2 regions of the Tardiphaga sp. 37S4 genome follow, and region 1 is predicted to be linked to the other one. Evidence: predicted binding sites of a transcription regulator. Region 1 holds the regulator's gene; the other holds the start of a gene.
What was found. The regulator PhoB, encoded in region 1, activates phosphate uptake and scavenging genes when phosphate is short. The targets are predictions, from matches to a motif close to TGTCATNNANCTGTCAT.

Region 1 (5,542 bases):
CGGCCTGTTCGCTGGCACCTATCTCGCGGAATACGGCAAGCACGACAAACTCACCTCGGTGATCCGCTTCATCAACGACGTGTTGCTGTCGGCCCCGTCCATCATCATCGGCCTGTTCGTTTATGGTGCGGTGGTGGTTCCGATGGGCGGCTTCTCGGCTCTCGCCGGTTCGCTTGCGCTTGCCGTGATCGTGATCCCCGTCGTGGTTCGCACCACTGAAGATATGCTTGGTCTCGTGCCGAACCCGCTGCGCGAAGCGGCCTCGGCGCTTGGCCTGCCGCGCTCCCTGGTCATCAAGCGGATCGCCTATCGTGCAGCCCGCGCCGGTCTGATCACCGGTGTGCTGCTGGCGACGGCGCGTGTCGCAGGTGAAACGGCGCCGCTGCTGTTCACCGCGCTGAGCAACCAGTTCTTCAGCCTCGATCTCACCAAGACGATGGCCAACCTGCCGGTGACCATCAACAACTTCGTGCAGAGCCCCTACGAGTACTGGAAGCAGCTCGCCTGGAGCGGTGCCCTGATCATCACCTTGACCGTACTTGCCCTTAACATTGGCGCGCGCATTCTCGGCGCCGAGAGGACAGCAAAATGAGTGAGCTTTCTGTGTCGTCTGGCGTTCCTTCCGTCTCGATGCCGCCGCCGTCGGCCCTGCAGGGCGAGACCCGTCCCAAGGTCACCGTGCGCGACCTGAACTTCTACTATGGCGAACACCACGCCCTGAAGAAGATCAACCTGACGCTGATGGCGAACCGCGTAACCGCATTCATCGGCCCGTCGGGCTGCGGCAAGTCCACGCTGCTGCGCATCTTCAACCGCATGTATGATCTGTATCCCGGCCAGCGCGCCGAAGGTCAGCTCATGCTCGACAACCAGAACATTCTGGATCCGAAGCTGGATCTCAACCTGCTGCGCGCCCGCGTCGGCATGGTGTTCCAGAAGCCGACCCCGTTCCCGATGACGATTTACGAAAACATCGCCTTCGGTATCCGCCTCTACGAAAAGATCTCCAAGTCGGAGATGGACATTCGCGTCGAGAGGGCGCTGCGCGGCGGTGCACTCTGGAACGAAGTCAAGGACAAGCTCAACGCGTCGGGCCTCAGCCTGTCGGGTGGTCAGCAGCAGCGCCTGTGCATTGCGCGCACCATCGCGGTGCGGCCGGAGGTGATCCTGTTCGACGAGCCGTGCTCGGCGCTGGATCCGATCTCGACCGCGAAGATCGAGGAGCTGATCGACGAGTTGAAGGATCAGTACACGATCGCGATCGTGACCCATAACATGCAGCAGGCTGCCCGCGTCTCCGACAGCACGGCCTTCATGTATCTCGGCGAGTTGATCGAGTTCGATCAGACCAACAAGATCTTCACGTCGCCGACCGATCGCCGCACCCAGGATTACATCACCGGCCGCTTCGGCTGACGCGACATATTCGCGGGAGGAATTTGAGATGGCTTTTGAACACACCACCAAGGCTTTCGACGACGATCTGCAGGAGCTGACCCGTCTCGTCGCCGAGATGGGTGGCCTCGCGGAACGGCAGATCGTCGAATCCGTCGATGCGCTGATCCGCCGGGACGTCGCGCTCGGTGCGCGCGTCGTCGCCACTGACTCCGAGATCGACCAGTTGCAGCGCACAATCGAAGAGCGCGCCGTGCTGACCATCGCCAAACGCCAGCCGATGGCTGTCGATTTGCGCGAGATTGTCGGCGCGCTGCGCGTCGCCACCGATCTGGAACGCATCGGCGATCTCTCCAAGAATATCGGTAAGCGCGTCAATGCACTCGACAGCGACTTCCATCCGCTGAAGCTGATCCGCGGCCTCGAGCACATGACCGACCTCGTGACCACCCAGGTCAAGGCCGTGCTCGACGCCTATGCCGCACACGATCTGCCCGCTGCGATGACGGTGTGGAAGGGCGACGAGGAAATCGACGCGATCTGCACCTCGCTGTTCCGCGAACTCCTGACCTATATGATGGAAGACCCGCGTAACATTTCGTTCTGTATCCACCTGATGTTCTGCGCCAAGAACATCGAGCGGATCGGTGACCATGCCACCAATATTGCGGAAACCGTGTTCTACATGATCGAGGGCCAGCAAATCCTCGACAAGCGCCCGAAGGGCGACATGACCACATTCGCGAATACGCCGACGGTCTGAAGCATGATCCGGGAAGTGGAAGCCAGTCTTCCGCAAGGATCATGATCTAAAGGCTTTTCGGACGTCACTGAGGATATTGACCATATGGCTGTGAATGCACGCATTCTGGTGGTGGAGGACGAGGAAGCCCTCACGACGCTTCTTCGCTACAACCTCGACGCCGAAGGCTATGATGTTGAAACCGTCGCTCGCGGCGACGATGCCGATACCCGCTTGAAGGAGCGGGTGCCGGATCTCGTGGTGCTCGACTGGATGCTGCCGGGCCTGTCCGGCATCGAACTGTGCCGCCGCCTGCGCGCACGGCCCGAAACCAAGGCATTGCCGATCATCATGCTGACGGCGCGCGGCGAAGAGAGCGAGCGCGTTCGCGGTCTCGCCACCGGTGCCGACGATTACATCGTCAAGCCGTTCTCCGTGCCGGAGCTCCTGGCCCGCGTGAAGGGCCTGCTCCGTCGTGCAGCTCCCGAGCGTCTCGCCACCGTCCTGGCGTTTGGCGACATCGAACTCGACCGCGACAAGCGCCGCGTCGTGCGCTCAAGCCGTCCGATCGATCTCGGTCCGACCGAATATCGCCTGCTGGAGTTCTTCCTGGAACATCCGGGCCGCGTGTTCAGCCGCGAGCAGTTGCTCGACAGCGTCTGGGGCCGCGACATCTATATCGACGAGCGCACCGTCGACGTGCATATCGGCCGCCTGCGCAAGCTGCTCAACCCCGCCGGTGAGCCCGATCCGATCCGCACCGTGCGCGGCGCCGGCTACGCGCTGGATGACCGCTTCGACAAGGCGGCGGAGTAGGTATCTTCCTTCTCCCCGCAAGCGGGGAGAGGTTAGAAGCCCCAAACAAAAAAATGCCCGGCTCATCACCGGGCATTTTCTTTGGCTTGGATATCTTCCAGCTCAGCGCGTCGGCTTCGGCACCGCGCGGCGGCGGTCGCTTGCCGGCTGATAGGCGATGCGCGAGTGATGTGCGCAATAGGGGGCGCCGGCCAGGGCCTTGCCGCCGCAGAAATAGAAGTCCGCGCTCGACGGATCGCCGATCGGCCAATGGCAGGTGGCTTCGTTGAGTTCGACCAGCGACAGGCGCTGGCTGATCGGCACAATGTTGTCATAGGCGATCGGATCGGGCTCGGCCTCGATCTCGTAATTATGGGCCAGCGCGGTATTGCCGCGTGCCATCGGGCGGGCGACACGTACCATCTGCTGCGCCGGGCGCGCCTTGCGCTGCCGCGGAGCTGCCGAGGAGGGGCTCTTGGCACGGCCGGACAGGCCAAGGCGGTGAACCTTGCCGATCACGGCGTTGCGGGTCACGTTACCGAGTTCCGCAGCGATCTGGCTGGCGGAAAGGCCGCCTTCCCAGAGTTTCTTCAACTGTTCGACGCGATCGTCGGTCCATGTCATTACCGTCATCGCCGTTTTCCCTTCGTGAGCGCCGGCCTGACCGGGCAGCGCTGCGAGTTGAGACTTCAAAAATCCCTGCGGTCAGAATCCTTTAGCGCTCACCGGGCGCGAATTTCGCGTCCGGCTGTTACGCCGCACTGGATGTGTCAAAAGGATCTACCGCCGCACGAGATGTCGTATCCGACGAGGCAAAAGCTACAATATGCCGTGACTCGCGCGCAAGAGTCGGGCATGCCGCGTCCACATGCTTCTGCAAATAAAGCTGCAAAATCGGCTTTTTCTGCGACTCCGTGTGACTCGAAAGCCGCAGTGCGCGGTTGACAGTCTTCACAGCACACATAGAATAATGCCCACGTGCCGCCCGAGAAGGGCGGCACGTTTCGTTTCTAGGGTCCGTTGTTCGATTTCGCACAGTTGTCATCGACGCGGCCGCAGTCTTTTCGATCGGATCGGTTATGACCAGCAACGCAACGTCTTCGCCCCTCTCTCAGGCTCACTTGCTGCCTGTTTTCGCGCGTGCGGATGTCGCTTTCGAGCGCGGTGAAGGCGCGTGGCTGATTGGAACCGATGGCGAGCGCTATCTCGACTTCACCAGCGGCGTTGCCGTGAACGCGCTGGGCCATGCGCACCCACATATGGTCGCCGCATTGCAGGAGCAGGCCACCAAGCTCTGGCACATGTCGAACCTGTTCAAGAGCCCGGACGGCGAGCGCCTCGCCGCGCGGTTGTGCGAACAAAGCTTTGCCGACTTCGTGTTCTTCGCCAATTCGGGTGCGGAAGCGATGGAATGCGCGATCAAGGTGACCCGCCACTATCATTTCTCCAAGGGCCACCCCGAGCGCACGCGCATCATCACCTTTGAAGGCGCATTCCATGGCCGCACTCTCGGCACGCTGGCGGCGACCGGCGCTGCCAAATATCTCGAAGGCTACGGCACGCCGCTCGACGGCTTCGATCAGTTGCCGCTCGGCGATATCGAAGCCGTGAAGAAGGCGATCGGTCCGAACACCGCCGGCATTCTCATCGAGCCGCTGCAGGGTGAGGGTGGCGTGCGTGCGCCGAGCAACGCGTTCTTTGGCGCGCTGCGCGAACTCTGCGACAAGAACGGCATCCTGCTGATCTTCGACGAAGTGCAGACCGGCATGGGCCGCACCGGCGAGTTGTTCGCCTATCAGCGCATCGGCGTGACGCCGGATGTCATGTCGCTGGCCAAGGCGCTCGGCGGCGGTTTCCCCATCGGTGCGTGCCTCGTTACGGCGGAAGCGGCCGAAGGCATGGCGCCCGGCTCCCATGGTTCGACCTTCGGCGGCAATCCGCTGGCGGTCGCCGCCGCGAATTCCGTGCTCGATATCATGCTGAAGCCAGGCTTCTTCGACCATGTGAAGAAGATGTCGCTGTTGCTGAAACAGAAACTCGCGGGCGTGGTCGACGGCCATCCTGATGTGCTCAGCGAAGTGCGCGGCGAAGGTCTGCTGATCGGCCTCAAGGCTGTCGTGCCGGCCGGCGATCTCGTGGCCGCATTGCGTGACGCGAAGCTGCTGACGGTTGGCGCCGGCGACAATGTCGTGCGCTTCCTGCCGCCGCTGATCGTCAGCGAGGCCGAGATCGAGCAGGCCGTGCAGCGGCTGGAACAGGCCTGCGTGGCCCTCGGCTCATCCGCCAAGGCATCTGCAAAGACGCAGGGAGCCGCGTGATGAGCACGTCACCGCGGCACTTCCTCGATCTCACGGCCGTGCCGGCCAGCGAGTTGCGCAATATCATGAACGCGGCTGCCGCCATGAAGGCGAAGCTGAAAGGGCGGGATGGCTCGAATGCCGAGCCCGATCGTCCGCTCAAGAACAAGACGCTGGCGATGATCTTCGAGAAGCCCTCGACGCGCACCCGCGTGTCGTTCGAGGTCGGCATGCGCCAGCTCGGCGGCGAAGTCGTAATGCTCACCGGCGCCGAAATGCAGCTCGGTCGCGGCGAGACCATTGCCGACACCGC
Region 2 (5,542 bases), 230 kb from region 1:
CGCGGCATCTATGAAGCGCCAGGCATGGCGCTGCTGCACATCGCCTATGAGCGTCTTGTCACCGGCATCCACAACGAAGACACCATCGAGCAGTATCGCATGAGCGGCATGAAGCTCGGGCGGCTGCTCTATCAGGGCCGCTGGTTCGATTCCCAGGCCTTGATGCTGCGCGAGACGGCGCAGCGCTGGGTCGCGCGCGCGATCACCGGCGAAGTGACGCTCGAACTGCGCCGCGGCAATGACTACTCGATCCTGAACACCGAGAGCCCCAACCTGACCTACGCGCCGGAGCGGCTCAGCATGGAGAAGGTCGAGGATGCGCCGTTTACGCCAGCCGACCGCATCGGCCAGCTCACCATGCGCAATCTCGACATCACCGATACCCGCGCCAAGCTGGATCTCTATGCGAAGACGGGTCTGCTATCGGCCGGTGAGGGTTCGAACATTCCGAAGCTGGACAACGACAAGAACTGACGACCGTGGCGTTGTGACGCGTAGGATGGGTTGAGCGTAAGCAAAACCCATCCTACTCTCGCGTCTAGGTCTGGCACCTTCATCGCTACGCGCGCATCGACAGTTCGACGTCATTACCGAACGGGACCGACAGGTAGCCGTTCGCGGGATCGCGGACATAAGCGAGATAATCAGGGCTGTAATCCGCATTATCAGCGATGACGAAAGCGCCGGGCTGGAGACGGCTTTCGACGATCGCAAGCACTTCCGGATAGAGCGCCTTGGCGCCATCGAGCAGCAGCAGATCAATCTTATCGGGCAGATCGGCACGCAATGTCTGCAACGCATCGCCTTCACGGAATTCAACGAGATCGATCAGGCCGCCTTCGGCGAGATTCTGCCGCGCGATGACGATCTTCGAGGGTTCGAATTCGCTCGTGATCAGGCGGCCTCCGCCGTTGTCGTTCAGTGCTGCCGCCATATGCAGCGTCGAGATCCCGAATGACGTGCCAAATTCGACGATTGATCGAGCACTGGTCGATCGCGCCAGCATGTAAAGCAGCGCACCGGTCGCGGGCGACACGGCAAGCGGGACGTCCCTGAACCGGCTGTACAGATCGACATAGTCGGTCTTGCTCTGCATCATCCGCTGCCGATCGTCCTCAGACAGGTCGGCGACGGCCTGGCTGGTGCGGGACCGTGCGGCATCCGCTTCTTCAAACAGACGCTTGAGAAGGGGGCCGACGGGATCCGTCGTGAGTGTGGTCATGATATTTCCTGCAAAAGAGACGCTTGATTGCGTCCTCCTGCAAATACGAATATTTATTCGCATTCGCTAATCGCATTGCGGAGGCCGTAGATGGCCCGGCGTACAAGTCCTTCGATTCATTCGAGAAAGCAGCCGCAACAGGCTCGCTCCGAAGAGCTGGTCAGCGCCATTCTCGAAGCTGCTATTCAGGTTTTGGCGAAAGAAGGATTTCACCGCTTCACCACCGCACGCGTGGCGGAGAAGGCCGGTGTCAGCGTCGGATCGCTGTATCAATACTTCCCGAACAAGGCGTCGATCCTGTTTCGTTTGCAGAGCGACGAATGGCGAGACACCAACGACATGCTCCGCCAGATTCTGGAGGATGAAAGTGCATCGCCATCTGCGCGTCTTCGCAAACTGGTCCATGCCTTCATCAAATCGGAATGCGACGAAGCCGACATTCGCCATGCGCTCGATGGCGCGGCGCCGCTCTATCGGGATGCTCCGGAATCCCGCAAGGCCAAAGCGGCAGGACGACGCACATTCGCGTCCTTCATCGCGCATGCACTGCCAGCGGCGACCGAGGAGAGGAGATCGCTCGTCGTCGATGTCATCACCTCGACCTTGAGCGGAGTAGGAAAGGACTTTTCCATCCGCCCGCGATCAGCGGCCGAGATCGAATTTTTTGCGCAAGGCCTGGCAGATATGCTTTGCAGTTATCTTGAGAGCTCCGCGAACTATGAGACCTAGCATTTTGGCCTCCGTTCCGTTGGCACGGCCGCACGTCACCTGCCAGTCATCCAACTGTCGTAATGCAGGCCAGCGCCCTAAGCCGGGCGCCTCAGGGGGAATATTCATCATGACGAGAACCTTTATTGCGGCCGCTGCGACGCTGCTACTGACGAGCACCTCGCTGCCAGCACAGGCGATCTACCCGCTCGACCGCGCTGATATCCTCGCGAGCGCGAAATTCGACTTCAAGGTCGAGTTTCCCGAACTCGTTCAGGTCACCGACATCAAGGTGACGATCAACGGCGCCGATCAGACCGCAGCGTTCGGCAAATCCGCGGACTACATCGCGAGGGAAGACGGCAAGGATCAGTCCGCGCTGCTGCTGCGCGACGTGACGCTCGACAAAGTCGGGACTTACAAGATCGAAGTCAGCGACGGCGTACGCAGCCGCGCGGTGACGTGGAACGTCTACGATACCGGCCCGCGCAAGGCGAAGAATGTGATCCTGTTTATCGGCGACGGTATGTCGCTGGCGCACCGCGTCGGCGCCAGAATTCTTTCGAAGGGCATCACCGAAGGCAAGAGCCGCGGCAAGCTCGCGATGGACGACATGCCGCATATGGCGATGGTGGCAACGGCGGGCTCCGATTCCATCATCACCGATTCCGCGAATTCGGCCAGCGCCTATTCCACCGGCCACAAGACCGCAACCAATGCGATGGGCGTCTATGCGGATCGCACGGCGAATGTATTCGACGACCCGCAGGTCGAAACCATCACCAGCCTCGCGAAGCGCAAGCTCGATCTGGCGATCGGCATCGTCACCAATACCGAGGTCGAGGACGCGACGCCCGCCGCGATGATCGCGCATACCCGCCGCCGCGCGGCCTATGACGAGATCGTCGCGCAGTTCCTTGCGGCCAAGCCGGACGTATTGATGGGCGGCGGCGCAGCGAATTTCCTGCCGCAGGCAGCCGCCACCTCGAAGCGCAAGGATGACGTCGACTATGTCGCGCGCTTCCGCGATGCCGGTTATTCGGTTGCAACCACCGCGCCCGAACTGAACGGCCTCGCCAAGAAGCCGGAGACGCGCAAGCTGCTCGGCCTGTTCACGCCCGGCAATATGGATGGCGTGCTGGACCGCAAGTTCCTCGGCGGCGGCGGCGTGAAGAAATTTCCGCAGCAGCCTGATTTGACCGAGCAGGTGCATGCCGCGCTCAAGGTGCTATCGCGTAACGACAACGGCTTTTTCCTGATGGTCGAGTCGGGCCTGATCGACAAATACGCGCATCTGCTCGACATGGACCGCGCCGTCTATGACGTCATCATGCTCGACAATGCCGTGAAGCTGGCGCGCGACTGGGCGGCCAAGCGCGGCGACGATACGCTCATCCTCGTCGTCTCCGACCACAGCCATCCCAACAGCCTGGTCGGCACCGTCAATGACGACATGAGCAAGGAGTCGAACCTGCCGCTGCGCGAACGGCTTAGCGTCTATGAGAAGGCCGGTTTCCCGAACTATCCCGCGCCGGACGCCGAAGGCTATCCATCGCGCGTCGATGTCAGCCGGCGGCTTGCGATCATGTCGGCCAGCCTGCCGGACCACTATGAGACGCTGCGGCCGAAGCTCGACAACCCGAACGATCCGACCGAGAAGGGCGAAGAGCCCGGCACTTTCAAGGCCAACGAGAAATACAAGAATGCGCCGGGCAGCATGCTGCGGCTCGGCAATCTGCCGGCCATGATGGGCGCCAGCGTGCATTCCGGCGAGGACGTAATCCTCACCGCCACCGGCCCCGGCAGCGACCGTGTGAAGGGTTCGATGGACAATACGGAAGTGTTTCGCGTGATGGCGGATGCGTTGGGATTGGCGGCGAAGTAGTAGCGTCTTTCCCTCCCTCAAGCGGCTCAGCCGCGCAATGGGGAGGGTGGCGCGATGCGAGCGTCCAGCCGAGTATCGTGACGGGTGGGGTGGCGCAGCACACGGCGCTCTCAATTGCGGAGACACCCCATCCCGGCCTATCGGCCGCCCCTCCCCACTGCGCGGCTATGCCGCTTGAGGGAGGGAAGCCATTGGCAGCAGCGTACTATCAAAACAAAAATGGCCGGAATCGCTCCCGGCCATTTTCTTTCATATCAAACCGCTCAGCGACGCGGCGGCGCGGTACCTGGAGGCGGCGGGGGTAGCGACGCCTGACCGCCGTTCAACAGCGGCGTGATGTTGCGGATCGTGACGCGGCGGTTCTGGCGCTCCGGACCGTCGGTCTGGATCTTCAGATACTGCTCGCCATAACCCTGCGACGTCAGGTTTTCCGCCGGCACCTGGAATTGCTGGGTGAGCAATTCTGCCGCCGACTGGGCGCGGCGATCCGACAGCGACAGATTGTCGACGTCGGAGCCGACCGCATCGGTGTGACCCTCGATCAGGAACACCGCTCGTGGATTGCGCGAGATCGCCCGGTTGAGACCATCTGCGATCACCTGCAGCTTCGAGGCCTGATCCGGCGGGATATCCCACGAGCCTAGCTCGAAGTTGATCGAGTCCAGATCGATCGACGGCATGCGCTGGCGCACCATCGGGCTGTAGCGGATTTCATCGAGCGTATAGCGGCGCTCGATGCGATCCACCGGTGGCGCGATCAGCGTATCGTAGACGAGATCGGGCGAGGCCTGATCGTAGTCGACGATGTAACGGTTCTGCGGAATCCGGATCATCGGCGGCGGCAGATCGACATAGAAGCCGAGTCCACCCGGACCGCCGGGGCCGCGCGGACCGCGGAACGAGTTATCGATGATGATGATCTCGCGTCCCTCGCGGTCCCTGCGGATACGTCGCAGCAGCTGGCCGTCGCGGCCGACCACCGTGATGATCTGCGAGCCGTCGGGACGGATCACGATGGTCCGATCCTCACCGCCGACCCGGTCCGTACGGATGTCACGCGCGCCGTAGCGGAAGCGATCGACCTCGTTGTGGCGGATGAACGATTGACCGCTGGGATCCTGCACGATGATGCGTCCAGGCTCGGTGATGATCGTACGACCGCCTTCCTGGCGCTCGCTGCGCTGGCCGCGGAAATCGCCCATGTTGCGCGGCCCCTGGGGGGCAGCGCCTGGTGCGATCGGCGTCAGCGCTGCTGCCGGCGGCGGCGCCTGAGGGATCGGTGCCGTTACGGTCGGTGCGGGCGGCTGCACGACCTTGATGTTGCCGCCACCGGGGGCGACCACGAGAGGTGCAGCAGTGCTGGCGGCCGGCGCTGCGGCGGGTGCCGTCGCGTTCGGCGCGACACCGGGCGCAGCAGAGTTGGGCGGCGTGCCGGGTGCACCGGGCGCGCCTGCGCCCGGACCACCAGGAGGACCACGGCGACCATCCGAACCTCGTCCGTCAGGACCACGCCCATCAGGACCACCGGGGCGACCCGACGGAGGCGCACCCGCAGCAGGCGGTGTGCCAGGCGCAGTCGGAGCTGCCGACGGCGCCGGTGCTGCAGCAGGAGGCGTTGCCGCAGGGGGAGTCGCAGCCGCTGGCGGCGTTGCCGGTGTTGGAGCCGGTGTCGGCGCAGCAGCAGGTGCCGGACGCGCGGCAGGCGGAGTTGCTGCAGGCGGTGTCGC

Region 2: the regulator PhoB is predicted to act here: its motif matches at 1,996-2,012, upstream of LPB73_RS24715 (alkaline phosphatase).

What each region holds. Positions count from the first base shown of each region.
Region 1 is NZ_CP088008.1:4,990,474-4,996,015, reverse strand. It holds gene pstA (phosphate ABC transporter permease PstA) at 1-592, shown strand, start outside; gene pstB (phosphate ABC transporter ATP-binding protein PstB) at 589-1,416, shown strand; gene phoU (phosphate signaling complex protein PhoU) at 1,445-2,158, shown strand; gene phoB (phosphate regulon transcriptional regulator PhoB) at 2,249-2,953, shown strand; gene LPB73_RS23710 (GcrA family cell cycle regulator) at 3,056-3,565, opposite strand; gene LPB73_RS23705 (aspartate aminotransferase family protein) at 4,012-5,250, shown strand; gene argF (ornithine carbamoyltransferase) at 5,250-5,542, shown strand, end outside.
Region 2 is NZ_CP088008.1:5,217,485-5,223,026, forward strand. It holds gene argG (argininosuccinate synthase) at 1-474, shown strand, start outside; gene LPB73_RS24705 (O-methyltransferase) at 560-1,222, opposite strand; gene LPB73_RS24710 (TetR family transcriptional regulator) at 1,313-1,951, shown strand; gene LPB73_RS24715 (alkaline phosphatase) at 2,061-3,815, shown strand; gene LPB73_RS24720 (OmpA family protein) at 4,079-5,542, opposite strand, start outside.